DNA from 2 places in the Clostridium senegalense genome. Region 2 is predicted to be linked to the other one. Evidence: riboswitches for the same ligand, from Rfam matches in the RefSeq annotation. Region 2 holds a riboswitch; the other holds the start of a gene.

Region 1 (17,052 bases), on a different contig from region 2:
ACAATATTAACAACATCTAAGGATAAAAAAGATGTAGCGCAATTACCAGCAATGGAGCAAAAGACAAATAAAGAAACAAAAGAGGACAAACAAACTAATGGAGCAACTGTAGAACCTAAAACTTATAATGATGCATTACAAGTAAAAAAAGATGAGCTTAAAGCAGTTCCAGAAGTACAAGTTCAAAAAAATGCAGAAAGTCAATCAGTTTCAAATGCAACAGATAGTGAATCAGTTAAACCAGTAGATGGAAGTTTAGCTCGTTCATACACAGAAGACCCTGTTTACATGTCTTCAACTAAGGATTATAGACCACACTTTGGTATAGATGTAAAAGTTGAAGAAGGTACACCTGTAGTTGCAATGATGAATGGTGTTATTAAAAATGTAGATACTTCATCAGAAGGAACATATGTTGAAATAGATCATCAAAATGGAATTGTAAGTAAATATTCTAATCTGCAAGAAAAAGTAGCTGTAAAAAAAGGAGATTCAGTAAAGGCTTCTCAAGAAATTGGTAAAGTTGGAAACACAACTACATTTGCATATGAAGAATATGGTTCTCACTTACATTTTGAAGTTTTAAAAGATGGTGAAAACATAGATCCTAGTAAATATGTGAATTATAAAAAATAGTTAGTATTATTAAAGCCATTTTCTGAATTATTCAGAGAATGGCTTATACATAAGTAATTTATGTGGAAATATAAGCATATTTATAAATATATAAGGATTAAGGAGGCAACACGTTGAAAGACTACATTGAAGAAAGAGTATTGCAAGTTGCAAGATATATAATTGAATCACAAGAAACTATAAGAAAAACAGCAACTGTATTTGGTGTAAGTAAAAGTACTATACACAAGGATATGACCGAAAGATTACCTAAAATCAATGCTCAAATTGCAGAAGAAGCTAAAAATGTATTGGATTTAAATAAGGCAGAAAGACACATCAGAGGTGGAAAAGCTACACAGATGAAATATAAAACAATTGAAGGATAAAGCCTTTCGTATTATAATTAGACAATATAAGAGTTATTTAGTTTAAAGCTAAACTTTTAGTTAAAATACGAAAGAGCAGGAGTGAATTAAAGTATGTTTTTTTTCGGTATGGGAACAGACATGGGTATAGATTTAGGAACAGCTACAGTCCTTGTTTATATGAAAGGAAAAGGCGTTATATTAAAAGAGCCTTCAGTTGTAGCAATTGAAAAAAATGCAAATAAGGTATTAGCAGTTGGAGAAGAAGCTAGAAAAATGATAGGAAGAACTCCAGGAAATATAGTTGCTATACGTCCTTTAAGAAATGGTGTTATTTCAGATTATGATGTTACAGAAAAAATGCTTGAACATTTTATAAAAAAAGCATGTGGAAATAAGAAAGCAGCACCAAGAGTTGTAGTATGTGTTCCATGTGAATCTACAGAAGTTGAGAGAAGAGCTGTTGAAGATGCAGCAAGAAATGCAGGAGCTAAAAAAGTCTATCTAATAGAGGAACCATTAGCAGCAGCTATAGGAGCAGGACTTGATATTTCTAAAGCTAGTGGAAATATGGTAATAGATATTGGTGGAGGAACTACAGATATAGCTGTTATATCTTTAGGTGGAATGGTAGTTAGAGAATCTATTAAAGTAGCAGGAGATAATTTTGATGATGCTATAATTAAATACATAAGAAAAAAACACAAATTAATGATAGGTGAGAGAACTGCTGAAGATTTAAAGATAAACATAGGATCAGCTTATAAAAAAGATGAAGAAATTGACATGGATATAAGAGGAAGAGATTTAATTACAGGTCTTCCTAAAAATATAACTGTTAATTCTACAGAAATGAGAGAAGCTTTAAGAGAAGCAGTAGCTTCAATTGCGGAGTGTACTCATGCTGTACTAGAAAAAACACCACCAGAATTAGCAGCAGATATTGCTGAAAAAGGCATAGTTATGACTGGTGGAGGAGCACTTTTAGATGGTCTAGATAAATTAGTACAAGACTATACAAAGGTACCAGTATATGTAGCTGAAAATTCTGTTTCATGTGTTGCAATAGGAACAGGAAAAGCATTAGAATTTATAGATAAAATGGGTGATTCCTTTGGAGGACAAGACCTATCTTTTTATTAATAATTTGATTGATAAAATGACACAGTTTTTTACTGTGTCATTTTATTATTTAAAATTATGGGAAATTTAAATAAAAGATGAGTTATCAAAAGCTAAGTAATATGAATGCAAAAGAGCCTTTGTTATAACCTTAGATAATTGCATAATTAGGTTTAATCTTATATTTCTATTTGTAAATAATTCCGTATCATCACTAGAATCTATAATTCCGATTAAAGACATATCTCCTACTGGTGGAAGTAATTTTCCGACACCTTTGCCAGGGTTTATGGAAAAGTCCCTTGCTTGTATTTCACCTATACTTGAATGTGGTCCAAGACAAGCATCAATTCCTATTATTTTTGAATTAGGATGTTTAAGTTTAATTTCATTCAACTTATTTTCTAAGTTTAATGCATGTATAGGATCAGAAATTGTTCCATAAACAGGTAAAGGGAAAAAATTTTCTTTTAAACAGGTTCCAACTAGTGGACCTAAACAATCGCCTATGCATCTATCTGTACCTATACATATAATAATAGTATCTTCATCTAAATAATCTTTAATAAAAGTAGCTAAGTTGTAATAAGCTAGGGGATTTTTATAATGGGTTTTAATTTTAGTCACTGATTGCACCTCCTAGAGAATTGTGATTCATTTTAAAGAAATTTAAGTATCAACTTAAAATTGATTTATACAAAATAAAATTTAATTATTATCTTCTATAATATTTGTATAAATGTAAAAATATGAAAAATGCGCTTAATAATATATATGCAAAAAAACAGAATGTGATTATAAACATTTAGAAAAAAATAAAAATATTTTTTATGTAAGTATACATTTGAATATGAGTCTTTGGATTTGTTAATAATTAAGTATATATAAAATTTTTTATGTTCATAATATTAAATGGGAGTGATAATTATAAAAAAAATATATTCATGTATAATAATTTTGTGTACTATAATTTATAGTTGTACTATGTTGAATGTCTATAGAAATCATGAGGATTTAGTTGTAAAAAATGAAATTAATATAGAGTCTGAAAAAATTAAAAAAAATGATGAAATTGCAAAGGAAAACCAAAACAAGAGTTATTCAGATCCTTTGATTTTTAATAAGAAAAAAAATGAAGAGAATACTAAAGAAGCTTTAAAAGAGAAGATTATTGAAAATAATGAGGAAAATATTAATACTTATGATGAGGTAAGAAAGTATAAAAATAAAAAATATTTTTATGATGACATGAAAGAATTTGAGAATAATGGTGATGTTACAGTTGAAGAATTTGATTCTTACAATAAAAATAAAAAAAAATTAGATAAAGAGCTAGTGAGGGCAGAAGCAAAGGAAGTTCTAAAACAAGTATCCTTATCAGAAAAGAAAAAACTAATAACATTTGCATATAAAGTACCTAAAAAAGAATTTAATAATATAGTTAAATATTTAAATTATGAAAATAAAGATTTAGGTGTAAAAAAAGTTATATCTGTATTAGAAAAATATTTAACAGAAGAAGAAATTAAAGAAGCTAAAGAAATTGCCAAACCTTTTATAAACAAAGAAATAACTAAAGAATTTTAAAAATGATTTTAATTTAACAAAGTAAATTGGTAAGAAAAAGAGAGAAAAACTTAGAAAGTAAGAATAAATTTAAAATAATTGCTTGTAAAGGCTAAATTTGGATTTGAAAAAAATACTCCAAGATTATAAAATAAACCTTGTCGAAGTTACCGACTAAAAATAACACGCTAGCATGGCTCAACGGTAGAGCAGCTGATTTGTAATCAGCAGGTTGTAGGTTCGATTCCTATTGCTAGCTCCATAAGTGGAGGAGTTCCCGAGTGGCCAAAGGGGGCAGACTGTAAATCTGTTACGTTTCGTTTCGATGGTTCGAATCCGTCCTCCTCCACCATATAACACGGTCGCATAGCTCAGCTGGGAGAGCATCTGCCTTACAAGCAGAGGGTCACAGGTTCGAACCCTGTTGTGACCACCATTAAACTTAAAATATAAATAATACGCTGGCATGGCTCAACGGTAGAGCAGCTGACTTGTAATCAGCAGGTTGTAGGTTCGATTCCTATTGCCAGCTCCATAAGTGGAGGAGTTCCCGAGTGGCCAAAGGGGGCAGACTGTAAATCTGTTACGTTTCGTTTCGATGGTTCGAATCCGTCCTCCTCCACCATATAACACGGTCGCATAGCTCAGCTGGGAGAGCATCTGCCTTACAAGCAGAGGGTCACAGGTTCGAACCCTGTTGTGACCACCATTAAACTTAAAATATAATAATATGCTGGCATGGCTCAACGGTAGAGCAGCTGACTTGTAATCAGCAGGTTGTAGGTTCGATTCCTATTGCCAGCTCCATAAATGGAGGAGTTCCCGAGTGGCCAAAGGGGGCAGACTGTAAATCTGTTACGTTTCGTTTCGATGGTTCGAATCCGTCCTCCTCCACCATACACTTTAGATTTTCTAAAGTGTTTTTATTTTTAAATAAATTAAATTATTGAATATATTTACCATATAAATCAAATAATATATTGTTGACAGTGATGTATTTTAATGATAATATTGTATCATAAAATTATATAATTACTCTTATCCAGAGAGGTGGAGGGAAAGGGCCCTATGAAACCCGGCAACCGGTGCGTAGCACAATGGTGCCAATTCCTGCAGAAATATTCTGCAAGATAAGAGAGTGCGAGTACGAAATTTCGACCTCTTCTTATCAAAGAAGAGGTTTTTTATTGCATAAAAATAGTAGTTACAAGGATTTTGTAATAATAAATATACCTTGTATTATTTTTAAGGCCACTCTCTTCGATTAGAACGGAAATTTGAAAGGAGATTTGAAAATGAGAAGATTATTTACATCAGAATCAGTAACAGAAGGGCATCCAGATAAAATTTGTGATCAAATATCTGATGCAGTATTAGATAGTATATTAGCAAAAGACTCTCATGCAAGAGTAGCTTGTGAAACAGCAGTAACTACAGGAATGGTGTTAGTTATGGGTGAAATAAGCACAAATTGCTATATAGATATTCCTAAAGTAGTAAGAGAAACAATAAAAGAAATAGGTTATACAAGAGCAAAATATGGATTTGATTATAAAACTTGTTCAGTATTAACATCAATAGATGAGCAATCACCTGACATTGCACAGGGTGTAGATGAAGCTATTGAAAAAAGAGGACAAGAAATGGATGAAGTAGAAGCAGTTGGAGCTGGAGATCAAGGTATGATGTTTGGATTTGCAAGTAAAGAAACTCCAGAATATATGCCACTTCCAATAGCTATGTCTCATAGACTTTCAAGAAGATTAACAGAAGTTAGAAAAAATGGAACATTAGAATATTTAAGACCAGATGGAAAAACTCAAGTTACAGTTGAATATGAAAATGAAACTCCAGTAAGAATAGATACAATAGTAATATCTACACAACACTGTGAAACTGTAACACAAGAACAAATAAGAGAAGATTTAATGAAGCATGTTGTAAAAGCTGTTGTTCCAGCAGAATTATTAGACGAAAATACTAAATACTATATAAATCCAACTGGTAAATTTGTTATAGGTGGACCACAAGGAGATTCTGGTTTAACAGGAAGAAAAATAATAGTAGATACTTATGGTGGATATGGAAGACACGGTGGCGGAGCATTTTCAGGAAAAGATGCAACTAAAGTTGACCGTTCAGGAGCTTATGCGGCTAGATGGGTTGCTAAAAACTTAGTAGCAGCTGGTGTTGCTGATAAAATAGAAATAGAACTTGCATATGCTATAGGAGTTGCTAATCCAGTATCTATAGAAGCTGATACATTTGGAACAGAAAAAATTTCTAATGAAAAAATAATAGAAATAATTAAGAATGTATTTGATTTAAGACCAGGTGCTATAATAAAACAATTAGACTTAAGAAGACCAATATACAAACAAACAGCAGCATATGGTCATTTTGGAAGAAATGATTTAAATCTTCCATGGGAACAATTAGATAAAGTAGAAGAAATAAAAAAATACTTATAATATAAAAGACACACCTTTAGGTGTGTCTTTTATATTTAATATGGATAAATATCATGTTTGTTTGAAAGCCTAAACATTTGTCAAGTATATTAATAAATGAGAATAGTATGGCTCTATGATATAATATTCAAAAGAACAATTTTAGGAGAGATTTTTATGTCAGATATAACAGGGATACTAGAGGATATTATTTTTAAAAATGAAGAAAATGGATATACAATAGCTCATCTAAAAGATGGAAAAAAAAGACATACAATAGTTGGTGTAATACCTTACATTAAAGAAGGCGGTCAATATAAAGTTACAGGTGATTGGGTTACACATGAAAAATTTGGTGAGCAAATGAAAGTTATATCTATAGAAGAAATTTTACCAACTAGTAAACTAGGAATAGAAAAATATTTATCAAGTGGGATTATTTCAGGGGTAGGACCTGTTACTGCAAAAAAAATAGTAGATCATTTTGGAGAAAAGACGTTAGAAATATTAGATACAGATATAGATAGATTAAAAGAAATTAATGGTATAGGAAAAAAGAAAATAAAATTAATAATGAAATCATATTCCGCACAAATAGAGATTAGAAATATAATGATATTTTTTCAAACCTATGGAATGACTGCTAATCAGTGCATGAAAATTTATAAAAGATTTGGAGGCAGTTCTGTAGCTATTGTAAGAGATAATCCATACATATTAACAGAAGAAATAAATGGAATTGGGTTTAAAACGGCAGATAGGATAGCTATGAGCTTAGGTGTGGAAAAAAATTCTATATTTAGAGTGAAAAGTGGAATAAAATATATAATAAATGAATTTTGTTTATTAGGTAACACATACATGCCGTTAGAAAAACTTATAAAAAGAGCTATAGATGTTTTACAAGTAGATGAAGAAAATATTGATTTAGCTATAAGAGAAAATATAATTGAAGGTAAAATTAAAGTAGAAAATATAGATGATGTTCAGTGTGTATTTACAATTCAATATGCTTATGCTGAGATGGGAGTTACAAAGAAACTGGTTCAATTATGTACCACTAAATATGATGAATTAGAGATTAATTATGATGAGGAAATAGAAAACTTTGAAAAAGAGCAGAATATACAGTTAGCTAAATGTCAAATAGAAGCAATAGAAGGAGCTATGACTAATGGAATAGAGGTTATAACAGGAGGACCAGGAACAGGAAAAACCACTATAATAAACTGTATAGTAAGTATATTTGAAAAAGCTGGAATGAAGGTTAATATGGCAGCACCAACAGGAAGAGCGGCTAAAAGGATGAGTGAAACTACTTTAAGAGAGGCTAAAACTATACATAGACTTTTAGAGATGGGCGCATCGGAGGAAGAAGAAGAAAGCGAATTATTAACCGACAGAAAGTTAGAGTGTGATGTTTTAATAGTTGATGAAGCATCTATGATAGATATAAATTTAATGAATAGCATGATGAACGCTATATTTACAGGCACAAGGCTAATACTAGTTGGTGATGTTGATCAGTTACCATCTGTAGGACCAGGAAACGTTTTAAGAGATATAATTGAAAGTGGTGTTGTTAAAACAGTAAGGTTAAATGAAATATTTAGACAAGGTAAAGAAAGTATGATAACTGTTAATGCCCATTTAATAAATGATGGTAAGATGCCTATACTAAATTCAAAAGGTAGTGATTTTTACTTTATACAATGTATAGATAGCAAAAATATATTAGAACAAATAATATCTTTAATAAGTATAAGGTTGCCGAAATTTAATACTAACTGGGATAAAATGAAGGATATACAAATATTATCTCCTATGAAAAAAAGTATAGCAGGAGTTGATAATCTAAATAAAGAGTTGCAATTAATCTTAAATCCACCAAGTGCTAATAAACCAGAAAAGGAACTCAAAGAAATGGTTTTTAGAATTGGAGATAAGGTTATGCAGACAAAAAATAATTACAGTTTAAAATGGACTAAGAAAGAAAAGGTTTTTGATGCGGAATGTACAGGGCTTGGAGTATTTAATGGTGATGTTGGATATGTTTATGATATAAATGAAAATAACAATCTAACAGTTGTTTTTGAAGATGACAAAGTTGTTGAATATGAAGATATGTATTTAGATGAGTTGACGTTAGCTTATGCTATAACTATCCACAAAAGTCAGGGAAGTGAGTTTCCAGTAGTTATAATGCCAATGTTTATGGGCCCTCCAATGCTTATGAATAGAAATCTTTTATATACTGGAGTTACTAGAGCAAAACAACTAGTGGTTTTAGTTGGAGATAAAAAAACAGTATCTTTTATGAAAGATAATGATAGAACTTTTGAAAGATATTCAGGCTTGAAGTGGAGGATAAGTGAAATATTTGGAGTTTAGTAAGGAGATTTATTTGAAATATGATTAAAGGAAAAGAATACGTTATTAAAGAAGTTTTAAAATATGTAAAAAATAATACGGATATAATAAATGTAATTTCTTATTTTTATAATACAGCTACTATATTTTTAGATGCAATAAATTATTGCATAAGTAATAATAAATCTGTTTTATATATTGTAAATGAAGAAAAAGAAAATATAGAGCTTATAAGTTACCTAGAGAATAATGACTATGTATATTTAGATGAAAAAACTGATGAAGATAGTTCTAAGGTAAATTTTTGTGATTATAATAGGGCATTGTATTTAGATAAAAAATATGATTTGGTAATATTTGATGAGCTTGGATATATGCCATTTCAATCTAAAAAAAATATAAAAAATATATTGTCAAAAGCAGTTAAAAGTAGAGGAACAATAATATCATACTCTATTGAACCTATATTTGATAAAGCTTTATCCATATATTTTCCTTTAAATAAATATAATACTCCTCTTATAGAGCCTAGGGTAATTACTACAAAAATAGATATGGAAGAGGACTTGCCACTAGTAGCTTATGAATACATAAGTTGGACAATTGCCACAGAAAAAAAGACAATAATATATGTTCCTAGCAATGATAAAGTTATAAGTGTGTACTTATATATGGATAAATTAAGAGAAAAGCTAACAAAGGATGTATTTTATTTTATAAAAGAGAAAAAGGATAAAAGCTCTATAAAAGCATTTCTAAAAAGTAAAACAGGTATATTAATAACTGATGACTATGATGAATTTCATAACGAAAAACTTACTGATATAAATATAATGGTGTTTTTTGCAGATGATAAAAAATTTAATTATAAGAACTTAGTTTATTTGGTTAGTAAAATTGAAAGAGCTAAATCGGTAATGAGGAAAGAAATAATTTTTATTTGTAAAGATGAAAATGAAGATATAGAAAAGGCTAAATCAATAATGAGAAATTTAAATAAGAAAGGTTGGGAAGAGGGATTTATAAGACTTCAAAATATATAATAAATTGTATATTAGATATTATATATCCTGATAATAATGCATGCGTTGTCTGTAAAGATTATGCATTATCACATAATTTATGTACTAGGTGTAAAAAGGATATAGAGATTATAGATAAACCATTTTATATATATCATAATGGTGAAAAATATAAATGCTATTCTATAGCAGAACATAAATTAGTAATGAGAGACATTGTTATGAAGTTAAAATATGAAAGTGATTTTACTTGCGGAGAAATATTAGCAAACTATATGAAAAAGTTAATTATACAAAAAAATATAAAAATAGATGTTATAACTTTTGTACCAATTAGTAAAAAAACTTATAATAAAAGAGGGTATAACCAAGCAAAAGTTATTGCAAAAAAATTATCAGAAAAACTTGATATACCTTGTAAACAACTTATAAAAAAAGTTAAAGAAACAAAAGATCAAATAGGTTTAACATCTTGGGAGAGATGGAGAAATGTAGAAGGATGCTTTAAATCAGTTAAAAGTAATAATAGTAACTTTGAAAATGTTTTACTAATAGATGATGTAGTTACAACAGGAGCAACATTAATAAATTGTAGTAAGACTTTAAAAGAAAATGGAGTAAAAAAAGTATTTATCTTGACTGGAACGAAAAGTGTAGTATAATATAAAAAGTAAGTTGGGTTTGTGGTTGAAAATCGATGCCAGTCGCAGGCAAAACGATCCACGTAAGTTAAACAAAGTTTTAATGATCATGGTGCGGCTTAGAAGTAAGTCCTGCCGCTATAAAGCGAGAGAGTTAGTAGTGAGAAGTTAACTCTGGGTAGCGAAATCTCCAGCAGGCGAGTGTGGGGGCAAAGACCAGGTCAGCCAATTTATGCAAATAAAGCTAATTGTAACGTAAGTTGCAATTAGCTTTTCTTTGTTTGTTAATAAAAAAATGTATATATAACCAAATAAACAATTAATTTGATAAATTTCATAAATATAAAATAACTCAATTACTCTAATTATATCATAACAACAAGAAAATAGCATATACTAAACAATATAGTAAAGACAAAAAATAATGTGGGAAAAAGTGAATGATTATAATGGTGTCTAAATTTTCAAAAAAATTCATTTGATAAATTAAAAAAATAATATTAAAATATAAATACAAAATAAATTTAATAAATAAGCATAATGCTTTTGGCTCGAGAAAGGGGTTGTAGTATATGAATGTTAAATCAATGGGAAAAAACATAGAACTTACAAGTGCTTTAAGAGATGTAGTAGATAAGAAATTATCTAAATTAGATAAATATTTCTCTGAAGAAGTAAATGCAAATGCAACCTTAAGTGTTGAAAAGAATAGATGTAAGATAGAAGTTACTATACCGTTCAATGGAGTAAGGCTAAGAGCAGAGGAAAAGCATGAAGATATGTATGCTGCTATAGATTTAGTTTTAGATAAATTGGAAAGTCAAATAAGAAAGCAAAAAACTAAATTACAAAAGAGAAAACAAAATGTTGATTTAAATTTTAATAATATTGATGACTACAAATATGAGGATGAGGAACCTAAAATAGTAAAAACTAAGAAATTTGCAATAAAGCCAATGTCAACAGAAGAAGCTATTTTACAAATGGAACTTTTAGGTCATGACTTCTTTGTATTTACTAACAGTCACACATCAATGGCAAATGTTTTATATAAAAGAAAAGATGGTAATTACGGTTTAATAGAGCAAGAATTTTAATTAATTTAAATATAAAAATGATGCGATTTTTCGCATCATTTTTTTTATGAGAATCATTAACTATAAATACATTTGAAAGAGTGAAAATATCAGTGCTTAAGTTGAATGAATAAAAAATAAGTGGTATAATTTTAAAGTGAAATTTTATACTTATTTTTTAAACAAAGGTGAAATTGAGAAACAATATAATGCGTAAATTTAGAAAGAAAAATTCCAATGATATATAAAAAAATAGTAGTAAATATTTAATTACCTACAGGTACAAAATTTAATGGATGAAAGAGTGAGGAAAAAGGTATGAAACTTTTTAATAAAATTTTTGGATCTTACAGTGAGAGGGAAATAAAACGTATAATGCCAATCGTAAAAAAAATAAATGATTTGGAACCAACGATTTCAGCATTGTCAGATGAAGAGCTAAAACATAAAACAGAAGAATTTAAGATGAGATTAAAAGATGGGGAAACATTAGACGACTTATTACCAGAGGCTGGTGCAGTTGTAAGAGAAGCATCTAAAAGAGTTCTTGGACTTAGACATTATGATGTTCAATTAATAGGTGGAATTGTACTTCATCAAGGTAGAATTTCAGAGATGAGAACAGGAGAAGGTAAGACATTAGTAGCTACATTACCGTCTTACTTAAATGCTTTAACAGGAAAAGGAGTTCATGTAATTACAGTTAATGATTACCTAGCAAAAAGAGATAGAGATGAAATGGGTAAGGTTCATGAATTCTTAGGATTAACAGTAGGTGTTATAATACATGGTCAAAGTCAGACTGAAAAACAAGAACAATATGGTGCAGATATAACTTATGGTACAAACAATGAATTTGGATTTGATTACCTAAGAGATAACATGGTTATATACAAAGAAGAAAAAGTTCAAAGAGGATTAAACTATGTTATAGTGGATGAGGTTGACTCAATATTAATAGATGAGGCTAGAACACCACTTATTATATCTGGTGAAGGAGAGAAATCAACTGAATTTTATAAAGTTGCAGACTTCTTTGTAAAATCACTAAAAGAAGAAGAAGATTATGAAAGAGATGAAAAAGCTAACTCTGTTATTTTAACTGATGAAGGTGTGGAAAAAGCAGAGAAGTACTTCCATTTAGAAAACTATGCAGATCAAGATAATATGGCAATTCAACATCACGTTGTTCAAGCGTTAAAAGCTAACTATATGATGAAAAATGAGAAAGATTATATAGTTAAAGATGGAGAAGTTGTAATAGTTGACAGTTTTACAGGAAGACTTATGGAAGGTAGAAGATATAGTGATGGACTTCACCAAGCTATAGAAGCTAAAGAAGGAGTAAAAGTAGAAAAAGAATCAAAAACTTTAGCTACAATAACATTCCAAAACTACTTTAGAATGTATAAAAAGTTAGCTGGTATGACAGGTACTGCATTAACAGAAGAAGGCGAATTTAGAGAAATTTATGGTTTAGACGTTATAGTAATACCAACAAACAAACCAATTAAAAGAATAGATAGACCAGACTCAGTTTATAAAACTGTCCTTGGAAAATATAAAGCAATAGTAGAAGATATAGCAGAAACTAACAAAAAAGGTCAGCCTGTACTTGTTGGTACTGTAAGTATCGAAAATTCAGAAGTATTATCACATATGCTTAAGAAAAAAGGTGTAAAACATCAAGTATTAAATGCTAAATATCATGAAAAGGAAGCAGAAATAGTTGCTCAAGCAGGTCAAAGTGGAATGGTTACAATAGCAACAAATATGGCTGGTCGTGGTACTGATATAAAATTAGGTGAAGGCGTAATAGAACTTGGTGGATTAAAAATAATTGGTACAGAAAGACATGAATCTAGACGTATAGATAACCAATTAAGAGGTCGTGCTGGTCGTCAAGGTGACCCAGGTGAATCAAGATTCTATATCTCATTAGAAGATGATTTAATGAGAATATTTGGATCAGAAAGATTAGCATCAGTAGTTGAGAAATTAGGATTAACAGATGAGGATGCAATAGAAAGTAAAATGGTTAGTAATGCAATAGAAAGTGCTCAAAAGAAAGTTGAAGGAAATAACTTTGATATAAGAAAAAATGTTGTTAAATATGACGATGTTATGAACAAACAAAGAGAAATTATATACTCTCAAAGAGAGCGTGTTTTAACAGGTGAAGATTTAAAAGACCAAATACAATCTATGATTGAGGATGTAATAACTCAAGCTGTAAATTCTCATATAAGTGGAGTAGAAGATACTTTTGATGAGGAACTTAAAACTCTTATAAGCTATATGGAAGAACTATTTGTTGAAAAAGGACAATTTACTTTTGAACAATTAGAAAAAGAATCTAATGATGAAATAATTAAGGCTTATTTAGAGTACGCAACTAAAATATATACAGAGAAAGAAGAAACTTTTGGCAATGAGCAAATGAGAGAGATAGAAAGAGTTATTCTTTTAAAGGTTGTTGACTCTAAATGGATGGATCATATAGATAATATGGAACATCTAAAACAAGGTATAGGTTTAAGAGCGTATAAACAACAGGATCCAGCACAAGCATATCAAATGGAAGGTAGTGATATGTTTGATGAAATGATCGAAGTTATAAAAGTAGAAACTGTTAAATATCTATTCCATGTAAGAATTGAAAAAGCTCCAGAAAGAGAAAAGGTGGCTAAAGAGACAGCAACAAATGCTGATGAATCATTAGCAAAACAACCTGTAAGAAAAAAAGTAGAACCTCAAAGAAATGATCCATGTCCATGTGGATCAGGAGCAAAATATAAAAATTGTTGTGGTAGAGGAAAATAAAATAACATAATTTTAAAATTAAGGCATGGTAAGAGAAGTTAATTAATCAGAAATAGATTTTAAGTTGTTCTTTTAACATGCCTTAGGCATATAAAAAAATAATCTGTTATTTATTAATAAAATATTAATTTGAATTTTATTATTTGATATAAGTTTAAAATTTAATTTTGAACCTTATATTTGATGTCGCCTTATACTAATAAATTAATGAAAGAAGTGAAAAAGTTGTTATTACATTTAGAAGAAATATCAAATGAAATAAATGTTTTAAAAAAAGATTTACAAGAATTGAGTGTTTCACTTTGACCTTGCTAATTTAAAATTAAAACTTAGTGAATTGGAAATGAAAATGCAGGAGCCAACATTTTGGGATGATGTAAATAAGGCTCAAGAAATTACTCAACAATCTAAAAATATAGATGATAAAATAGAAAAATTCAAATCACTTAATTTAAGAGTAGAGGATTTAGAAATTTTAACAGAGTTGAGTTTAGAGGAAGAAAATGATGAATCTTATAAAGAGATAAAAAAAGAATTAAAAGAGCTTAGAGTTATAATTGATGATTTAAAAGTAGAAACTCTTTTAAATGGAGAATACGATAGAAATAATGCTATAGTAACTCTTCATACTGGTGCTGGAGGAAATGATGCACAAGATTGGACTGAAATGCTTTATAGGATGTATACAAGATATTGTGAGAGTAAAGGCTTTAAAATAGAAGTGATAGATTATATACCAGCAGATGAAGCCGGGATAAAAGGTGTAACATTAAAAGTAACTGGTGAATATGCCTATGGTTATTTAAAAGCAGAAAAAGGAGTTCATAGATTAGTAAGAATATCTCCTTTTAATGCAAATGGCAAAAGACAAACATCTTTTGCTGGCTGTGAAGTATTACCAGAACTTACAGAAAGTCAAGATATAGATATAAAATCTGATGACTTGAAAATTGATACGTTTAGGGCTAGTGGCGCTGGTGGTCAGCATGTAAATAAAACAGAATCGGCTATAAGAATAACTCATATACCAACTGGCATAGTTGTTCAATGCCAAAGTGAGAGAAGTCAGCATACCAATAAAGACTATGCTCTTAAAATGTTAAAATCAAAATTAGTTGATTTAAAAGAACAGGCACATAAAGAAAAAATAGAGGATTTAGCTGGTGAAATAAAAGATAATGGTTGGGGCAGTCAGATAAGATCCTACGTATTTCATCCATATAGTCTAGTTAAAGACCATAGAACAGGAACTGAAACTGCCAATGTGGATTCTGTTATGGATGGTAATATAGAAGAATTTATTACAGAGTATTTAAAAACTCTATAGTTAAAAAAGTATGCAAATTAGCATACTTTTTTATTTTTTAAAACAAAAATAGTAATTAAAGCAATAGAAGTACACAAAGATGATATGAAAATTATAGTATTATATTTAATAAAAGGATTACTAAAATAATTACCACAAAGTTCTTTTGAAATAACAGAAAAGGCTCTGTCAATAGCTTTTTTATTAATAAACTCTACTTTATCATTTGGTGTATGAATCCTAGATAAATCATTATCTATAAATGTTACTGCACTAACATCATTTTTCCTAAAAATCATATGATCACTAGAATCTTCAAATATATAATTGAAATACACATTTTTATCTTCAAGAATTTGAGATAAACCATGGATTAAGGTAGTATCTTTAGTATCTTCTTTACCACCCATTACACATAAGGGAATACCATCAAAACTTCCAATCATATCAAAATTATATACAGTACTATTTTTTAATTGATTTTTGTTGTTATTAAAGAAATAAGTAGAACCTACACATCCAAACTCTTCTCCATTAAAAGCTGCGAAAATAATATCTCTAGAAGGTGTTCCTAAAGATTTTATGTAATGGGCAAGCTCTAATACAAAAGAAGAACCAGAAGCATTGTCTAAAGCTCCATAATATACATTTCCAATAGAATCTGTTCCAACATGGTCAAAATGACAAGAAATTACTATAGGATCTATAGAAGAATTTTTCCCTTTAATATAACCAAGAACATTATTTACAGTGGCATCTGAATTAGAAAATGGAATTTTAGCATTAACAATACGACCATTTTCAATAGCTGTAATTAATTTGTTTAAACCATCTTTAGTCATATAAATGGACAGACCATAATTGAAATCACTTAAAAAAGAGCTTCTAAAAGAAAATGACTCATCATTTATAGCATAAAAGAGAACATAATCTTCTTTATATTTAACAATTAAATAGGAATCAGTCCTTTGAGCTACATCTGATGATGAAAAGGTAATATCATTTATTCTAAAATTAGTTCCATCATCTTTATAATCTACACCATAATTAAAACTTTCTATTATATTTTTACTACTATAATCTATAATGTTTAGTTCAGGATTAAAATTTAATTTTTTAGGATATTGAATAGAAAAACCTTCAGTATAAGAATCTTTATAAGGTAGTAGACCTAAATTTTTAAAATTATCTAATATATAGGTTTCTGCTAATTTATTTTCTGTAGTTCCACAAAGTCGTCCTTTTAATGTATCACTTGCAAGATAATTTATATGCTCTACAACTCGCTTAGAAGAAAAATTATTTATCTTAAAATAGAATGTAATTGATAATGCTGTTATAAATATTGATATAACAGTCAAACTTATAAGTAACATATTTTTTTTGTTTTTAAAAATCACTGACATAACAATCTCCTTAAAAATATAAAATTATTTAATTTGCAAAGGATTTTATGGTAGAATTATTATGGAAACTTAAGGAAACAATTTCATAATAAAATAATATGCGTTAAAAATGTAAATATGATATGGAATAACAAGTTGAAAAGTTAAATTAAACATAAAATTTAATTCCTAATCTACTACAGGTATTCAATCTATAACTTAAATTTATACATCAAATTTTTGTTATTAGTTGAGAAAAATAAGTACAAATATAGTTAGTTAAGAATTATGAATTATGAATTAAGAAT
Region 2 (17,052 bases):
AAAAGTTTTAACTAAATTATGATATTGTCTTCCAGATGCAGCTACAAAAATTATGCCTTTAGAATTTAGTTCAGAAAGCACAGAATAAAATTCTAAAGGTAAAATACCGTTAGAGTCTAGTAAAGTTCCATCCATATCGCTTGCAATTAATTTTATCATATTGATCACCTTTTCTTAAGTTTGTTTATTAATTTATCTAAATGTGAGAATTTAAGATTAATATATAAGTTATATATTAAATTTAATTCCTACTTGCTTGTTTCATTGAAGTTATAGGGTTCCAAATTTATTCATTTATCAAATGAGAAAACTCAAATTAATATTTTTTCAATAACTAACAGATTATTTTAGTTAAAAGTTAAGAGTGAATAGTGAACAGTTGTGGTTATTACTACTCACTTCGTTCCTAGTAATTTCCAACGTATCTTTTTATAAATTTGTAAAGCAAATTATATTGATATATTTTTTAAAATCATTTTCAGAAAGTGGTTACCACTTTCATCCTAAACTCATAATTCTTAAGTAAATATATTTGCACTTATTTTTCTCAACTGATAACAAAAATTTATTCAATAACTTTAGAAAGTTTTTATACAAAATGTAGTGTTAAATTTTAAGTAATTCGGAGCATGTCTCACTATTTTAGGTATCTAAGTTTTGGAATGGATAATTTTAAAAGTCAAATTGAAAACCTATATTTAATGAAATTTATGTTTTCAATTAATTATAATATAAAATATTTTAAAAATAAAAAGATTAACTAAAACGAATAATCAGAATATATGTATAATTTTTTCTCCAATACTGATACTATTTATGAGATATATTTAAGATTTAACACATGAAAGGAGTGAATAATATGTCACATAAGAATAATAAGAACAGTAAGGATAATAAAAAAGCAGGTCAAAAGACTAAAAAAGAATTAGAAAAAATGAATATGGAAACATCAAATGAAGTAGGTGTTTCTAAGGAATCTAAAAAATTAGGAAAATCACTTAAATAGCTGAATATATTTTAAAAGGGTATGAATAAAATTCATACCCTTTTAAAATATATAAGAAAAATTATTAATTAGCAGGAAGAATAGCATTGCCATATTTATCGTCTATAAAATGTTTTGTTTCATCACTTTTAAGAAAATCAACAAGCTCTTTAAGTGCATTATTGCTCTTGTTTTCAGAAGTGGTAGCTATAATATTAACGTATTCATTTATATCAGATATATCTTCTGAAAATAATGTAGACTTAGTATCAAGTCCAGCATCTAATGCATAGTTTCCATTTATAATTGCAATATCAACATCTTCTAGTATTCTTGGAAGTTGAGAAGCTTCTATAGATTTAATTTTAAAATTTTTCAAGTTATCTTTTATATCTTTTTCTGTTTGTATAGTTTTATTAGAATCTTTTAGTGTTATAAGTTTTTCTTTTTCTAAAAGTTTTAATGCTCTTGTACCGTTTGAACCATCATTAGGTATAGCTATAGTAGAACCTTCTTTTAAGTCGTTTAAATTAGTTATTTTTTTTGAATATGCAGATAAAGGTTCACCATGTATTTCACCAATTGAAATTAAATCAGTACCATTATTTTTATTAAAATCATCTAAATAAGGTTTATGTTGAAAGAAATTAGCATCTAATTCACCAGAATCTAGAGCTTTATTTGGTACAACATAGTCTGTAAATGTTTTAATTTCTAAATTTATTCCTTTATCTTTTAATTTTGTTTTTGCAAATTCTAAAATTTCAGTATGGGGCACTGGAGAAGCTCCTATAACTATAGTGTTTTCATTAGAATTAGTTTCTTTTGAAGAATTTTTAGAATCACTATTAGGTGAACAAGCTGTAAAAATTATTAAAGATAAAGTTAATAAGATTATTGTAAAATAAGATTTTTTCATAAATAAATACCTCCTAAATTAAAAAACTTTTTTGTTTGATTTTTTACATAAGTAATTCCCAATACTTTGAATAAGTTGAACTACTATAATTAAAATTAAGATTGTTAATAAGACAATATTGTTGTTATATCTCATATAACCTTCTCGTATAGCATAATCACCAATACCTTCGCCACCAACTGCACCAGCCATAGCGGAATATCCTATAATATTTATTATTGTAAGAGTTATGCCAGATATAAGTGATGGAATTGCTTCACGGAGCATTACTTTAAAGATAATTTGCATATTTGTTGCTCCGCAAGATAATGCAGCTTCTATAACACCAAAAGGAATTTCTTTAAGAGAACTCTCTATAATTCTTGCCGCAAATGGAGCAGCTGCTATAGAAAGAGGAAGAATTGCCGCAGTAGTTCCAATGGTTGTTCCAACTATAAATTTAGAAATAGGAAATAATGCAACTATTAAAATTATAAAAGGAATTGACCTAAATATATTTATTATAGTATCTAAAAAAGAGTTTAACTTTAAGTTTTCGCATAAATGGTTCTTACTTGTTATTACTAAAATAATACCAATCGGAAAACCTATAATTAAAGAAAAAATAGTTGAGAAAAATACCATGTATAGTGTTTGTAGTAAAGCATAAATCATTAATTAAGAACCTCCCATCCTATATCATTATTAATTAAATAATTACGTATATCATCTAAATTTTCATTAGAAGCAATGTTTACAATAAGATGACCAATTTGAATATTTTGAACAATATCTATGTTCCCAGAGATAATATTTATATCCACATTAAATTTCCTTGAAATATGAGATATTGTAGATGTTGTTGTATTAGATCCTAAAAATGTAAGTTTAACTATAGAATGTGAATTCGTACAGCTATCTTTTATAGAACTAGGAATATTAATATTTTGATTTAAAAAATTTTTAGTTATATTAGAAGTTGGGTTTGCAAAAATATCAGTTACATAACCTTGTTCTACTATTTTTCCTTTATCTAATACAGCAACTTTATTACAAATAGTTTTAATAACATCCATTTCATGTGTTATTAAAATTATAGTTATATTAAATTTTTCATTTATAGATTTTAAAAGAGATAATATTGAATCTGTAGTACTAGGGTCTAAAGCAGAAGTGGCTTCATCACATAAAAGAACTTTAGGATCATTAGCTAATGCTCTTGCAATACCTACCCTTTGTTTTTGTCCACCAGATAGCTGAGAAGGATAAGAATCTTTCTTATCATAAAGGTCAACTAATTTTAAAAGTTCATTAACTTTTTTAGTTATATCACTATCAGACATCTTATTTATTCTTAAAGGAAAAGCAATATTTTCAAAAACAGTAGAATTCATAAGTAAATTAAAATTTTGAAAAATAACACCTATTTTTTTCCTTATAGAAATAAGCTCTTTATCAGATAAATCTAATATATTTATAAAATCATTTGTATTTTTAGAATCTAATATATTTTTAAAAAGGATTTCTCCTTTAGTAGGTTTTTCAAGTAAATTGATACATCTTAGAACTGAAGATTTACCTGCACCACTAGGACCAATAATTCCAAATATGTCGCCTTCGTTAATAGTTAAATTTAAATTTTCAAATCCAATAATCTCTTTTAAATTTTTAGATTTATATATTTTAGTTAAATTATTAATTTTTATCATATTTATTTTCACATCCTCAATGTAATTAGTTTCAAAACTATAAAAATAGCATACTGTATATATGTGCTAAAATTTAGCAATAAAAAAATCCCCTCCAAAAGATAAGAAGGGGATTTTTCTTATCTTTCGGTAAAAACCGCTGGAATTAGCACCTTGCCTAATGAAAGCTGGTTGCTGGGCATCATAGGGCCAGTCCCTCCGCCACTCTGGATAAGAGTATTTAAATTTATATATTTAATTTTAAAAACAAAAAAACCTCTTTAAAGATAAGAGGATAAATATAAATCTTATCTTTCGGCATAACACCGCTGGAATTAGCACCATGCTTTAAAAAGCTGGTTGCCGGACGTCATAGGGCCAGATCCCTCAATCACTCATAATAAGAAACCTATTAAATTTTAACTATATTTTATATTATATAGAAAACAATTAAAATGTCAACATTATTTTTACATTAATACATATAATTGAACATTCTTTAGCATATAAAAAATAATAATACTAATAATAATATATGAAATTGAAGAATTTGAAAAACATAGAAAGGAAGAATAAAAAATATGAAGAAAAAGAGTTTTTTTTTATTTGTAAGTATTATTAGCGTTGTTATTTTTACATCTATAAGTGTTTTTGCGATTTCAGATGATAGTGAATGTAAAGATAATAAAAAAATAGCATATTTAACTTTTGATGATGGACCAACAGAAACAACATTAGAAGTTTTAAAAATTTTAGATGAGGAAAATATTAAGGCTACATTTTTTGTTATAGGGAAATTAGTGGAGGAAAATCCTAATATCTTAAAAGAAATCAAAGAAAAAAATCATAGTATATGTGCTCATACATATACTCATAACAATAATAATTATAACAGTGCTGATGTTTATTTTAATGATTATGAAAAAGTAAAAAATGTTTTAAATAAAAATTTGGATAAAAAAAATTTTGAGTTCATGAGAATGCCTGGTGGGTCAAGTACAGGAATACCACAAAAATTAACATTAAAACAAATTAGAGATGGTTTGGTTAATAGAAAATTAGATTATGTAGATTGGAATGTGTCTATTGAAGACGCAATGGGAATAAACATTCCGGTAGATCAATTAATATCAAACTATTTTAAAGCTATGAATAGCAAAAATATTGACAAATCAAGAATAATAATTCTGATGCACGATGGTGCTTCAAATAAAACCACTCCAAAAGCATTAGGAACAATTATTAAATCTTTAAAAGAGCAAGGGTATGAATTTAAATCTTTAGATATGATAGATGAAAAAGAACGTGAAATTCTTATAGAAAAAAAATTAATAAATAGATATAATTAATTATTAAAAATATAGAACTACACTAATTATATACAAAAAAATGTTGTTTTTTTATCAATAAGTTACTTTATAATTAAATTGTAACAAATCTATGATACTATGTATAATAAACAAAAAACTAAATAAAATTTTAGAAAAGAAAATAACTTCATTAAATTTTTAAAATATAATTGTATCACAATATTAAATGCTTTAATTATAATAACTTAAGGAGATGATTCAGTGGTAAGTGGAAGTTCTATATTTTTTATGATAATTACAATTGTATTAAGTACTATTGTGCCAATAGCACTTATAGTATTTTTAAAAAAGAAATATAATATATCATTAAAATATGTAATAGTAGGGGCAATTGCTTTTTTATTGGCAGTTAAATTATTAGAAGGATCTATACATCAATATGTTTTATATAATAATGAAAAAACTGCTACATTTTTAAGACAACCAATGGCATATATGCTTTACGGTGGTCTTATGGCTGGAATATTTGAAGAAAGTGCGAGGTTTATATGCTTTAAGTGGATTTTAAAAAAAGATAGAAGTTTTGAAAATGGGCTAGCCTATGGATTGGGACATGGAGGAATAGAGGCATTTTTAATAACTGGAGGTATGTATATAAATAATCTCATAACAGCAGTTCAGATAAATACAGGTAATTTTGAAAATTTATTAGATAAGGTGGATACTAATACAGCACAAACATTAATGTATATAAAAGAACAAATGATTCAAATGCCATCCTATACGTGGATTATAGCAGGAATAGAAAGGTCTAGCTCACTTATAATTCAATTAGGATTATCGCTTTTAGTTTTGTATGCAGTAAAAGAAGAAAAGATAAAGTATTTATTCTTAGCTATAATATGTCATGCAGTTATAAATTTTCCAGTTGCATTATATCAAGTTAATGCTATAGAGAATATAATATTCTTAGAAGAATATTTAGTAATAGTTGCTATAATAATTTTATTTATAATAATAAAAACTAGAAAAAAATTAAAAAAAGTATAATTAAATTAAAAAATAAAGGCAATATTATATAAAAACACAAAATAAGTTCTTGTAATGATTTTATTTTAACTTATAATATTAAAGAGATAGAAAATAATAAATAATCATATGAAAAGTAGGTTGATTGTTTTCATCAATTTATTTAGTTAAATGTTTAAAGGAAATTATGAGGTGAATATAATATGAGAGCATTAATAGTAGTAGATATGCAAAAACATATTTTAAGTCAAAAAAATTTTAAGGAAGAAAAAGAAAAAATAAAGGAAATTATCAATATATGTAAGGCTAAAGGTGATAAAATAATATTTACAAAACATGAAGACCAAGATGATGAAAGTCCATTTAATAAAAATTGCGACAGAGGAAATATACATGAAGAATTTGTAGACTACTATGATGAATTAGTAATTAAAACTACACCAAGTGCATTTTTTAAAACAAATTTAGAAGAAATATTAAAGAAAAATAATATAAATGAAGTTATAATTGTAGGTTTTAATACAGAATTCTGTTGTATGTTTACGGCAATAGCAGCTTTTGATAGAGGGTATACAGTTACTTTTATAGAAGATGCTACAGGAACTGTTAATAGTTCTGAAACCTATGATATGGAAGATTTAGATATAAAAGATTTAGTTGGATCGGTGTTAAACTGGTCTGGAAAAATAGATGTTTTGTATTTAAATGAATTTTTAGAATTAGAAAATGTAAAATAAATAAAACAGTGTATGTTAAAATAATTTTAATCATACACTGTTTTTTATATAAAATAATACACACTTGCAAAATTAACAATTTAATGAAGCAAATACTAAAATATCGAAGAAATTATCATTGTTAAAATAGGACATTTTCTTTATCCCTTCTAAGTTGAAATTTAAATCTTCTAATATTTCTTTTGCTAATAGATTAGAACTACAAATATTACATTCTAATCTAATACAACCTTGTTTAAAAAGTTCTGTTCTAAACAAAATTAAAGCTTCTTTTATAAGTTTAGAATTATTATCAGTTATTACAAAATCTATATCAGCAATTTTCCCATTATTAAAAAATTTACTGTGTATATAACCTATATGGCTACTTGTTGCTTTTAATGTTATAAGTAAATATATCTCATCATCTTTAGAAATACTATTTTTTATCTTTTCTTTTTGAGCATTTCTTGATACTTCAGCATAATTTAAAATAAAATTCTTATTTTTTTCTCTAAGTGCATAAATAAAATCTGAGTCCTTAAGTATTAATGGTCTTAAATACAATTTATCATTTTCACAAAACATATACATAAATTTAGCCCTCCAATGTATAGCAATTAATATGAGTAAATTAATAATTTAGTCCACAGCGTATAAGTCATAAGTCTCAAAAATATATTAAATTTTAAATACAAATAGATAAAATCATATCTATTTAATTCCATAGGAACATTTTAGCATTAAATTCAAAATATTGAAACTATCATGTTAAATGTTAAAAGAAATTTAATTAATATAGGGATACAATCTAAAATTTATACATCAAATTTTTTTATCAGTTAAGAAAAATAATAACTATCAGTAAAATATTAATTTGAAATTTTCTAGTTTGATAAATAAGTTTAAAATTTAACTTGGAACCTTAGATTAGTTTGAAGATTAAAGTTTAATATTAGAGAAATTATATGGTATATTTTTAAATATATATGGATAAAATAGTATAATGAATAAAATGTTAATTGCATATAAAAATTGTTAAAAATAGTAAAAATAATTGTTTAAAAAATTTTAAGTGATATAATATATACAAATAACTATTTGGAAAATTTAGAAAATTAAGTATTATTTCAATGAAACAGCAAAGGAGAGTAGTCTATGGGGAAGGAAAAAGTATTAGTTATTGCTGATATTCATAGTAATATGGAAGCTTTCAATGTTTTTTTACAGTATGCAGAAAAAGAAAATGTAGATAAAATTTTGAATTTAGGTGACTTTATACAGGAAGGACCTAATCCTTTAGAAGTTTTTGATATTGTTATGAATGATAAGAGATTTATAAATATTTTAGGAAATACTGATTATTCAATAGTTACTAATTGTTGTGAAGAGTTTACTGACGGTGAAAAGGAACATCAAAAGTGGAATGTTAAGCTTTTAGGTGAAGAAAGGATTAACAAATTAAAAACTGTTCCTACAGAAAGAATAATAGAAATAAAGGGAAAAAAAATTCTTATGGTTCATTCAAGGATAGATAGTATGAATGAATTACCGCTTCTTTATCAGGAAGTAACTTTGGATAAATTTACGGAAGATTATGGAGATGTTTGTGATTATGTTTTAATTGGGCATAGTCATTGCCAAACACTTATTAAATATTGGACAGGAAAACCTATAATAAATCCAGGATCTATAGGATGCTCTAGAGATGGTGGTCATGTAAGCTTTGCAGTTATGGAATTTAGTGATGATGGAACTGTAGACATTTCTTTTAAAAGTATAAAATATAATATAGACAAAACTATAATGGGATTTTTTAATGAGAATGTTCCAGATAAAGATAATATATTAAAATTATTTTATAATTTAGGATAACTTTAATATATCTAAAAAGAAAATAAATAATTTAGAAATGTAAAGGTTAGCATAAATATATTCTATTAATGTACTTTATTTATTATATATAAGAATATAATAACATTAGTCAAAATTTAAAAAGTGTACTTGTGATATACACTTTTAAAGTTTTGACTTTTATTTTTGTGTGAAAATATAATTTGAACAAATAGGAAAAAAAATATATAATTATAACATAACGGATAATTATTATTAATAAGTAATGGTTAAGAAAAAATATAGAGGTATTTGTATGAATGAAGAAAAAATTTTAAGATTAATAGAAGAAAATCCTATAATAATAAAAAATATAAGTAATCCTACAGATAATATGAAAAATACAGCAATAAATAAAAATGGATTAATGATAAAATATATAAAAAATCCAAGTGAAGAAATGAAAAGAAATGCAGTAACAAATAATGTATGGGCAATTGAATTTATTGATAATCCTAATGAAGAGATACAAAAAGTTGTAGTTGAAAATTCGTGGAATACATTAAAATTTATAAAGAATCCAAGTGAAAAAATAGTAAAATTGGGAATCTTGCAAAAAGGATGGGCTATACAATATTGTGAAAATCCAAGTGAAGAACTACAAATTTTAGCTATAGAAAAAGATTATGATTCTATAAAATATATAAAAAATCCAAGTGAAAAAATTCAAAAGTTAGCAATTGAAAAAGATTATCATGCATTAAGATATATTGAAAATGCAAAGGAAAGTATTGAAAGATTGGCAGTTAAAATTAATGAAGCATCAGTGCCATTAGTTAAAGAATTGAATTATGAAAAAAAAGTATCTTTTTTAAAGGAAAATATATTAGCTATAAAATATTTTAAAGATCATATTGAGATTGAAAAAATGGAGGAGATATTAAAAGAGGTTTTTTCCAATGAAGATGTAGATGATAAATATGTTAGAGATTTTTTGAATTGTAAGTCAATTGGTATAAATCAAAATAACATATCGATGGATAAAATTATGTTTATATACAGATTCGGTAGTGCAAAGTGTAAAAGAATTGCAGTAGATGAAAAATTAAAATATTAAAGATAAGGAAGAGTTGAAAGATGAATTTTGAAGATACATTATTAGCAGCGGAATTAATTATTGAAACTAGTGAAGTTCCATTAATAGTTGGAGAAAGTGGTATAGGAAAAACTGCTTTAGCAAAAGAGTTAGCTAAAAAAAATGATTGGAATATATTTGTTATTGATGGTAATTTGTTAAAAGAAGGAGAAATTGGGGGACTACCTACAGTTGATGAATACAAATACTTAGATGAGAATAAATTAGAACATACTGAAAAAAGAACAGTTTATGCAGTTCATACTAAGTTGCAGCAAATTCAAGAAGCTATAAATAATGGAAAGGAAGTATTGCTTTTTATAGATGAAATTAATCGTTGTGAACATACTGTTCAACAAGAACTTATGAACCTAATTTTGAATAAAGAAATAAACGGATATAATTTACATGAATCGGTGAAATTATTAGCAGCCATGAATCCTTCAAGTAAGTATGAAGATGATTTTGATTATCAGGTTATAGATATGGATCCGGCTCAAGAAAATAGATTTGTATGGCTTGAAATGGAAAGCAATGTTGAAAGTTGGATTAAATGGGCAATAAGTAATAAGTTAGATGAAAAAGTTATAGAATTTATATCTACATTTCCTGAATATTTGCATAGTAGTAAAAATGATGAAAGAATAAAAGCAACACCAAGAAGTTTTGAAAGGGTATCTAAAAGTTATAAGTTATATAAAGAAAAAAGTGATAAAATATCTAGAAAAGTATTTTTTAATATATTGAAAGGCAATGTCGGAAGTGAAATTGCTCAAGAGTTTATGTCTTTTATAGAAAGTAGCACATTACCATTAATTACTCATAAAGAAGTATTTGATGAGGAAAGTTTATCAGAAGATGTAATTTTAAGAATAAAAAATGAAAGTCATACAAGATTGTATTTAACTATAAAAAACATATTAATTTTTATGGAAAGCAATGAAATATCTTTAAAAGAAATAGAGCGTTTAGTAGAATTTATAGGATATTATCCCGTTGATTTAAAAATTGGAATTATGAAGGAGATAAAGGGACAATATAAACGTATTTATAAAGAATGTTTAAAAAATGATAATTTTGTAGAAGGATATTTTAAGACGTATAGTAGTATAAATGGATAGGTGAGGGTTATGAAAAGTTTTTGCAAAATAAAGGAAGAATTATACAATGAAATATCTAACATTCAATATATAAAGGACATAAATGATGATTTTGAAGGTAGATTCTTTAAATTAATAGATAAAATTAATTTTTTGTTAATAGATGATAGTGAAAATTTTTATGGATATTTTTTATTGAAAATGAATAGAAAAATAAAATATGATATTACATCACCTACGGCTATAACCTTAAATGTTTCTGGATATACTATATACTTTAATCCAATATTATTTTTAGTATTAGATTTAAATCAGATGAAAACTTCCATTAAACATGAAATTATACATATAATATCGCTACATTTAATAAGAGGTAAAGAATTAAAAAAGAATTTTAGTACATTGGCTATAAATATGGCTATGGATATAGTTGTGAATCAGTATCTAGACTATTTACCACCGTATGCAACAACTATTGATTGGGTAAATTTAAAGTATAATTTAGATTTAAAACCTTATAGTAGTATGGAAGAATATATTTTAGAAATTCAAAGAAAATTAGATTTATTAGATGATAATAAAGATGGTGATGAAGATGATACAAAAATAAATAATGAAATAGAAAAAAAGTATGATGTTGCTAAAACACATGAAAGTTGGGAAAAAAGTGATTTTTATGATGAAGATATTATAAAAAGCATCACAAAAAAGATTGTTAATGACTCTAAAAAGAATAATGTTGATTTTTATGTGGAAAATATACTATCAAATTTGGACTCTAATAGTAATAAAATTTCATGGAATTTATATTTAAAAAAACTTATGGGAACCTTAGAAAAGGGGCGAAAAAAGACAATAACGAGAAGAAATAGAAGACAACCTAATAGATTAGATTTAAGAGGAGAAATTTCTAATCATATTGCTAAAATTGTAGTAGCTATAGATATAAGCGGAAGTATAAGTGATGAGGAATTTAATGTAGCAATAAATGAAGTGATAAATATTGTTAAAAACTATAAATATGAAATTAAAATAATAGAATGTGACACTAAAATTAGAAGGATATATAAAGTTAAAAATTCAAAAGATATAAAGGCTAGATTAAACACTAGAGGTGGCACTAGTTTTTCACCAGTATTTAAATATGTAAATAATACAGATACAAATGTATTAATATATTTTACTGATGGAAAAGGAGAAGTGGAATTAGAAGTTAAGCCAGGAAAATACAAAACACTTTGGATTATATCAGGAAAAGCCAATGAAGTATCACTTAGAAATAAATTTGGAGTAATAAAAAAACTAAAAGATGTGAAAAGTAAGGAAGATACTATAGATATGATGGATGTAAGAAGTGATGGCTGGTCAATGAACAATCAACAACCTATATTATAATAAAATTATATTTTAAAGAACAAAATAAATTAATAAAGTAAGGTGTTTTAGAAGTTAATATGATAATTTTAAAAAGACACCTTTTTTTATTTTGTTTAATAAATTTAAAAAAACAATAATAATTATTTAAAATTTAAATTAAGCTTATGTTGACATTGGTACATTGAAACTATTAAAATATAACTTTGAGTAGAAATGTTAACAATTTATAATTCACAAGGCATAAAAAAATATATATTTTAAAATAAATATTTATTATTTGTGGACTGTGAATTGTGAATTGAAGATTTGGAGGTTTATTATGTTTCAGACCACAGAGTATAAAGAACTAAAAGGAGATTATGTTTTAGTAGATGTTAGGAGTCCACTAGAATATAAAGAAAACACTATTCCAGGTGCTGTAAACATACCACTTTTTAATGATGAGGAAAGAGCTTTAGTAGGAACTATATACAAACAGGAATCTACAGAAAAAGCCAAAAAAATTGGTATGGAAATAGTATCAAAAAAATTACCATCAATATATGATGAATTTTTAAAATTAGAAAAAAAACATAAAAAAATAGTACTTTTTTGTGCTAGAGGTGGAATGAGAAGTGGATCTTTAGTTGCATTATTATCATCACTTGGGATGAGAGTTGAAAAGATTAAAGGTGGATATAAAAGTTATAGAGGTTACGTTTTAGAAGAATTACCAAAGTTAAATGAACAAGTTAAGTATATAGTTCTTCATGGTAATACAGGGGTAGGGAAAACGGAAATATTAAAAAAACTAAAATCTGATGGATATGATATATTAGATTTAGAAGGATTTGCTAACCATCGTGGTTCTATTTTAGGATCTGTAGGGCTTGGTGATGTTAATTCACAGAAAAAATTTGAAAGTTTAATTTTAGATGAACTTAAACATAGGAATAGTGACTTTGTTTTTATAGAAGCTGAAAGCAAAAGAATAGGTAGAGTAATTATTCCAGAGTACATACATGAATCAATGAAAAAAGGAATACATATATTTGTAGATGCAGATTTAGATTTTAGGTGTAATTTAATAGTTAAAGAATATACTAAATGTAAAACATCAAATGAAGAAATCTGTGATTCAATAATTAAAATAAAAAAGATTTTAAGTAAAGAATGCTTAGAAGAATTTTGTGAGAAAGTTATGGAAAATGATTATGAGGAAGTAGTAAAAGAACTTATGGTTAAGTACTATGATCCAATGTATATGCATAGTGCTAATCAATATGATTATGATTTAAAAATTTTCGTTTCTAACATAGAAAAAGCGGCTGAAGAATTGGAGTGTTTTGTAGATAATCATTTAAAAAAGTAAGCAGCTTGTCTTTAGATACATATTTAGAGTATTAAGAGATTCACAAAATTTACAATTTGATTCAAATAACAATTATGAAAAATGGCAATTGGTAATTATTAAAATTAATATTATACTTAATTTAAAAGCAATGTAAAAACAGAATGTAACTATTGATTTTTATATTGTTTTTGTAAAGTTAAGATAAATATTAAGAGATTACTAGTTGTCTATTTTAAATTAATTTAAATTACACAATATATAAAATTTTGTATTTTAATAAAAATAGGTTATAATATATTCCTTGATGTATTTAAAATAGATTTTATAAAAAATACAAATTTTTTTCTATAAATATTAAAGTTTTTTATTTAATATTTATGATAATGAGAAGGTAAATATTTAGATGCTTATTCAAGTGAAATTTATTTATACAAAGGTTTATTTACATTTATAAGATAATAAGAATTAAAGATATATAAGAGTTTAAATATAAATTTAGAACTCTTTAATTTTGAAAATAAATAAAATAATTAACATAGGAGGCTTAAAATGAAGGAAGTTAATAGTTATGAAGTTACGGATTTGACCTCTTTGGAAAAATTAGAGCCTGTAAGAGTAAGACCAGGTATGTATATTGGTTCTACAGGAACTAAAGGATTACACCATTGTATTTGGGAAATCTTAGATAATGCTATAGATGAAGTTGCTAATGGATACGGTGATAGAGCAGAAGTTATATTAAATAAGGATAAAAGTGTAACAATTATAGATAATGGTAGAGGTATTCCTACTGGTATACATCCTTTAAAGAAAAAATCAGGAGTAGAAATGGTTTATACTGAGCTTCATACTGGAGGAAAGTTTAATAATTCTAATTATAAAACATCTGGTGGGTTACATGGAGTTGGTGCAGCTGTTGTTAATGCATTATCTTCATGGCTTCAAGTAGAGGTAATGCAAAAAGGTAAGATTTTTAGACAAAGATTTGAGTATGCATATGATAAGCAATTAAAAAGAAAAATGCCAGGTACACCTGTTACTTCTTTAGAGGCAATAGGTAATACAAAACAAACAGGAACGAAAATAACCTTTTTAGTAGACAAAGAAATATTTGGGAATGTAGACTATAAGTTTGATATTATAGATGAAAGGTTACAAGAGTTAGCTTTTCAAAACAAAGGAATAACTTTAGTTTTAAGGGATGAACGAAAAGAAGAGGCAGTAGAAAAAGTTTATCATTCGGAAAGAGGACTTTTAGATTTTATAGAGTATTTAAATGAAAGTAAAACACCATTGCATAAAGATCCTATAATTTTTAGCGGAGAAAAACAAATAAATGGATTGAATTTAGAAGGTGAAGTTTGTATACAGTTTACAGATTCAACAACAGAGTACATAGCAAGTTATGTAAATAATATTCCAACTACTGAAGCTGGAACCCATGAAACAGGATTTAAAACTGGTATGACGAGAATATTTAAAGAATGGTGTAAAAAACTTAATCTTCTCAAGGAAAAAGATAAAGAGTTTGAAGGTGATGATTTAAGGGAGGGTATGACTGCAATTGTTAAAATAAAAGTTAGCAACCCTATATTTGAAGGTCAGACTAAAACTAAGCTTGGTAATGCTGAAGCTTATTCTATGATGAACGAACTTTGTTATAATAAAATTGGAGAGTGGATTGAAGATAATAAAGAAGTTGCTACAAGCATAATGAATAATGCTATACTTGCATCACAACGTAGAGAAAAAATAAAAAAAATAAATGATGCAGAAAAGAAAAAAATAGGAAATGGAACTTCTCCTTTAGCAGGAAAAGTAGCAGTATGCACATTAAAAGATAATAGTTTTACTGAGTTTATAGTTGTTGAAGGTGATTCAGCAGGAGGAAGTGCAAAACAAGCAAGAGATAGAAGATTTCAAAGTATAATGCCTTCAAAAGGTAAAATAATGAACACAGAAAAACAAAAATTAGAAAATGTTATTGCTAGTGAAGAACTAAAAATATTCAATACAGCTATTGGAACTGGAATTTTAGATAGCTATAAAGAAGAAAATCTTAAGTATGATAAAATAATAATATTAAGTGATGCTGATGTGGATGGTTATCATATTAGAACACTATGGATGACATATATTTATAGGTATATGAGACAATTAATTCAAAATGGACATCTTTATATAGCACTTCCACCTTTATATAAGGTTTATAAAAGTGTTAAAAATAAAGAACAAAGCATTTATGTTTATAATGATGAAAAATTAGAAGAAGCTAAGAAAAAAATTGGCAAAGGTGCATTAATTCAAAGATATAAAGGTCTTGGAGAGATGAATCCAGATCAATTATGGAATACAACACTAAATCCAGAAACAAGAACACTTCAAAGGGTTACAATAGAAGATGCAGCAAAAGCTGAAAAAATGATTTCACTTTTAATGGGTGATGTTGTTGAACCAAGAAAAAATTATATGTATAAGTATGCAGAGTTTTAGGAGGGAGAATTTATGGCGAAAAAAATAAATAAAGAAATACCAAAAGATAATAATATTTTAAATACACCAATAGATGAAGCTATGCCAGAGAATTATCTTCCTTATGCAGTTGAGGTTGCAAAAGATAGAGCACTTCCAGATGTTAGAGATGGATTAAAGCCAGTTCATAGAAGGATTCTTTATGGTGCATATATGTTAAAGGCTTATCCTGATAAGCCTTATTATAAGTCAGCTAGAATTGTTGGAGATATATTAGGTAAATATCATCCACATGGAGATACTTCTGTATATGATGCAATGGTAATATTAGCTCAGGACTTTTCAACAAGAATGCCACTTATAGATGGTCATGGAAACTGGGGAAGTATAGATGGAGATAGTGCAGCAGCTATGCGTTATACTGAAGCAAGACTTTCTAATATTGCAATGGAAATGTTAAGAGATATAGAAAAAGATGTAGTAGACATGGATTTAAACTATTCTGATACAGAAAAGGAACCCACAGTATTGCCTGCTAGATACCCTAATTTATTAGTAAATGGAGTTTTTGGTATAGCTGTAGGACTTGCTACCAATATACCACCACATAATTTAGGTGAGGTAATAGATGGGGCACTTGCTTATGCTGAAAATAGTGAAATAACTACAAAAGAACTAATGAATTATATAAAAGGACCAGACCTTCCAACAGGTGGAACGCTTATAGGAAAAAATGCTATATTGGCTGCATATGAAACTGGAGAAGGAAAGGTTACATTAAGGGCGAAAACACATATAGAAGAACTAGAAAATAATAGATTAGCCATAGTTATAACTGAATTTCCATATAGAAAAAATAAAGCTAAAATACTTCAAAACATATCAGATATGACCGGAGATAAAAAACATTCAAAAGCATTAGATATAATTTCAGATATAAGAGATGAATCAGATAGAAATGGAATTAGAGCTGTTATAGAATTTAAAAAAAGTGCAACAAAAGAGCTTGTAAATAAAGTTCAAAAGTATTTGTTTAAAAAAACAGAGCTTCAATGTAATATATCATTTAATATGGTAGCTATTGCAAATGGAAAGCCTGAAACATTAGGATTGAAATCTATAATATCTCATTATATAAATCATCAAAAAGATGTTGTAATAAGAAGGACAAAAAAG

Evidence for each region. Region 2 has a riboswitch for S-adenosylmethionine ahead of KQI36_RS01990 (methionine ABC transporter ATP-binding protein). Riboswitches for the same ligand answer to the same signal wherever they lie in the genome.
Region 1: linked by a shared signal. The riboswitch ahead of metK (methionine adenosyltransferase) and the one ahead of KQI36_RS01990 (methionine ABC transporter ATP-binding protein) in region 2 are both predicted to bind S-adenosylmethionine.

What each region holds. Positions count from the first base shown of each region.
Region 1 is NZ_JAHLNC010000007.1:34,022-51,073, reverse strand. It holds gene KQI36_RS12355 (M23 family metallopeptidase) at 1-636, shown strand, start outside; gene spoIIID (sporulation transcriptional regulator SpoIIID) at 750-1,004, shown strand; gene mreB (rod shape-determining protein) at 1,098-2,126, shown strand; gene yyaC (spore protease YyaC) at 2,193-2,732, opposite strand; gene KQI36_RS12335 (hypothetical protein) at 3,090-3,692, shown strand; tRNA gene KQI36_RS12330 (tRNA-Thr) at 3,859-3,933, shown strand; tRNA gene KQI36_RS12325 (tRNA-Tyr) at 3,939-4,023, shown strand; tRNA gene KQI36_RS12320 (tRNA-Val) at 4,032-4,107, shown strand; tRNA gene KQI36_RS12315 (tRNA-Thr) at 4,132-4,206, shown strand; tRNA gene KQI36_RS12310 (tRNA-Tyr) at 4,212-4,296, shown strand; tRNA gene KQI36_RS12305 (tRNA-Val) at 4,305-4,380, shown strand; tRNA gene KQI36_RS12300 (tRNA-Thr) at 4,404-4,478, shown strand; tRNA gene KQI36_RS12295 (tRNA-Tyr) at 4,484-4,568, shown strand; SAM riboswitch class I at 4,707-4,808, shown strand; gene metK (methionine adenosyltransferase) at 4,967-6,142, shown strand; gene recD2 (SF1B family DNA helicase RecD2) at 6,299-8,512, shown strand; gene KQI36_RS12280 (hypothetical protein) at 8,533-9,534, shown strand; gene KQI36_RS12275 (ComF family protein) at 9,498-10,175, shown strand; gene hpf (ribosome hibernation-promoting factor, HPF/YfiA family) at 10,727-11,251, shown strand; gene secA (preprotein translocase subunit SecA) at 11,549-14,053, shown strand; one part of gene prfB (peptide chain release factor 2) at 14,279-14,356, shown strand; one part of gene prfB (peptide chain release factor 2) at 14,358-15,380, shown strand; gene KQI36_RS12255 (M28 family metallopeptidase) at 15,398-16,765, opposite strand.
Region 2 is NZ_JAHLNC010000001.1:380,084-397,135, reverse strand. It holds gene KQI36_RS02010 (HAD family hydrolase) at 1-159, opposite strand, end outside; gene KQI36_RS02005 (hypothetical protein) at 860-1,006, shown strand; gene KQI36_RS02000 (MetQ/NlpA family ABC transporter substrate-binding protein) at 1,071-1,904, opposite strand; gene KQI36_RS01995 (methionine ABC transporter permease) at 1,923-2,528, opposite strand; gene KQI36_RS01990 (methionine ABC transporter ATP-binding protein) at 2,558-3,592, opposite strand; SAM riboswitch class I at 3,709-3,809, opposite strand; SAM riboswitch class I at 3,877-3,978, opposite strand; gene KQI36_RS01985 (polysaccharide deacetylase family protein) at 4,153-4,920, shown strand; gene KQI36_RS01980 (YhfC family intramembrane metalloprotease) at 5,143-5,931, shown strand; gene KQI36_RS01975 (isochorismatase family protein) at 6,114-6,647, shown strand; gene KQI36_RS01970 (GNAT family N-acetyltransferase) at 6,720-7,220, opposite strand; gene KQI36_RS01965 (metallophosphoesterase family protein) at 7,785-8,501, shown strand; gene KQI36_RS01960 (hypothetical protein) at 8,776-9,576, shown strand; gene KQI36_RS01955 (ATP-binding protein) at 9,597-10,715, shown strand; gene KQI36_RS01950 (vWA domain-containing protein) at 10,725-12,089, shown strand; gene mnmH (tRNA 2-selenouridine(34) synthase MnmH) at 12,391-13,422, shown strand; gene KQI36_RS01940 (DNA gyrase/topoisomerase IV subunit B) at 13,954-15,897, shown strand; gene KQI36_RS01935 (DNA topoisomerase IV subunit A) at 15,910-17,052, shown strand, end outside.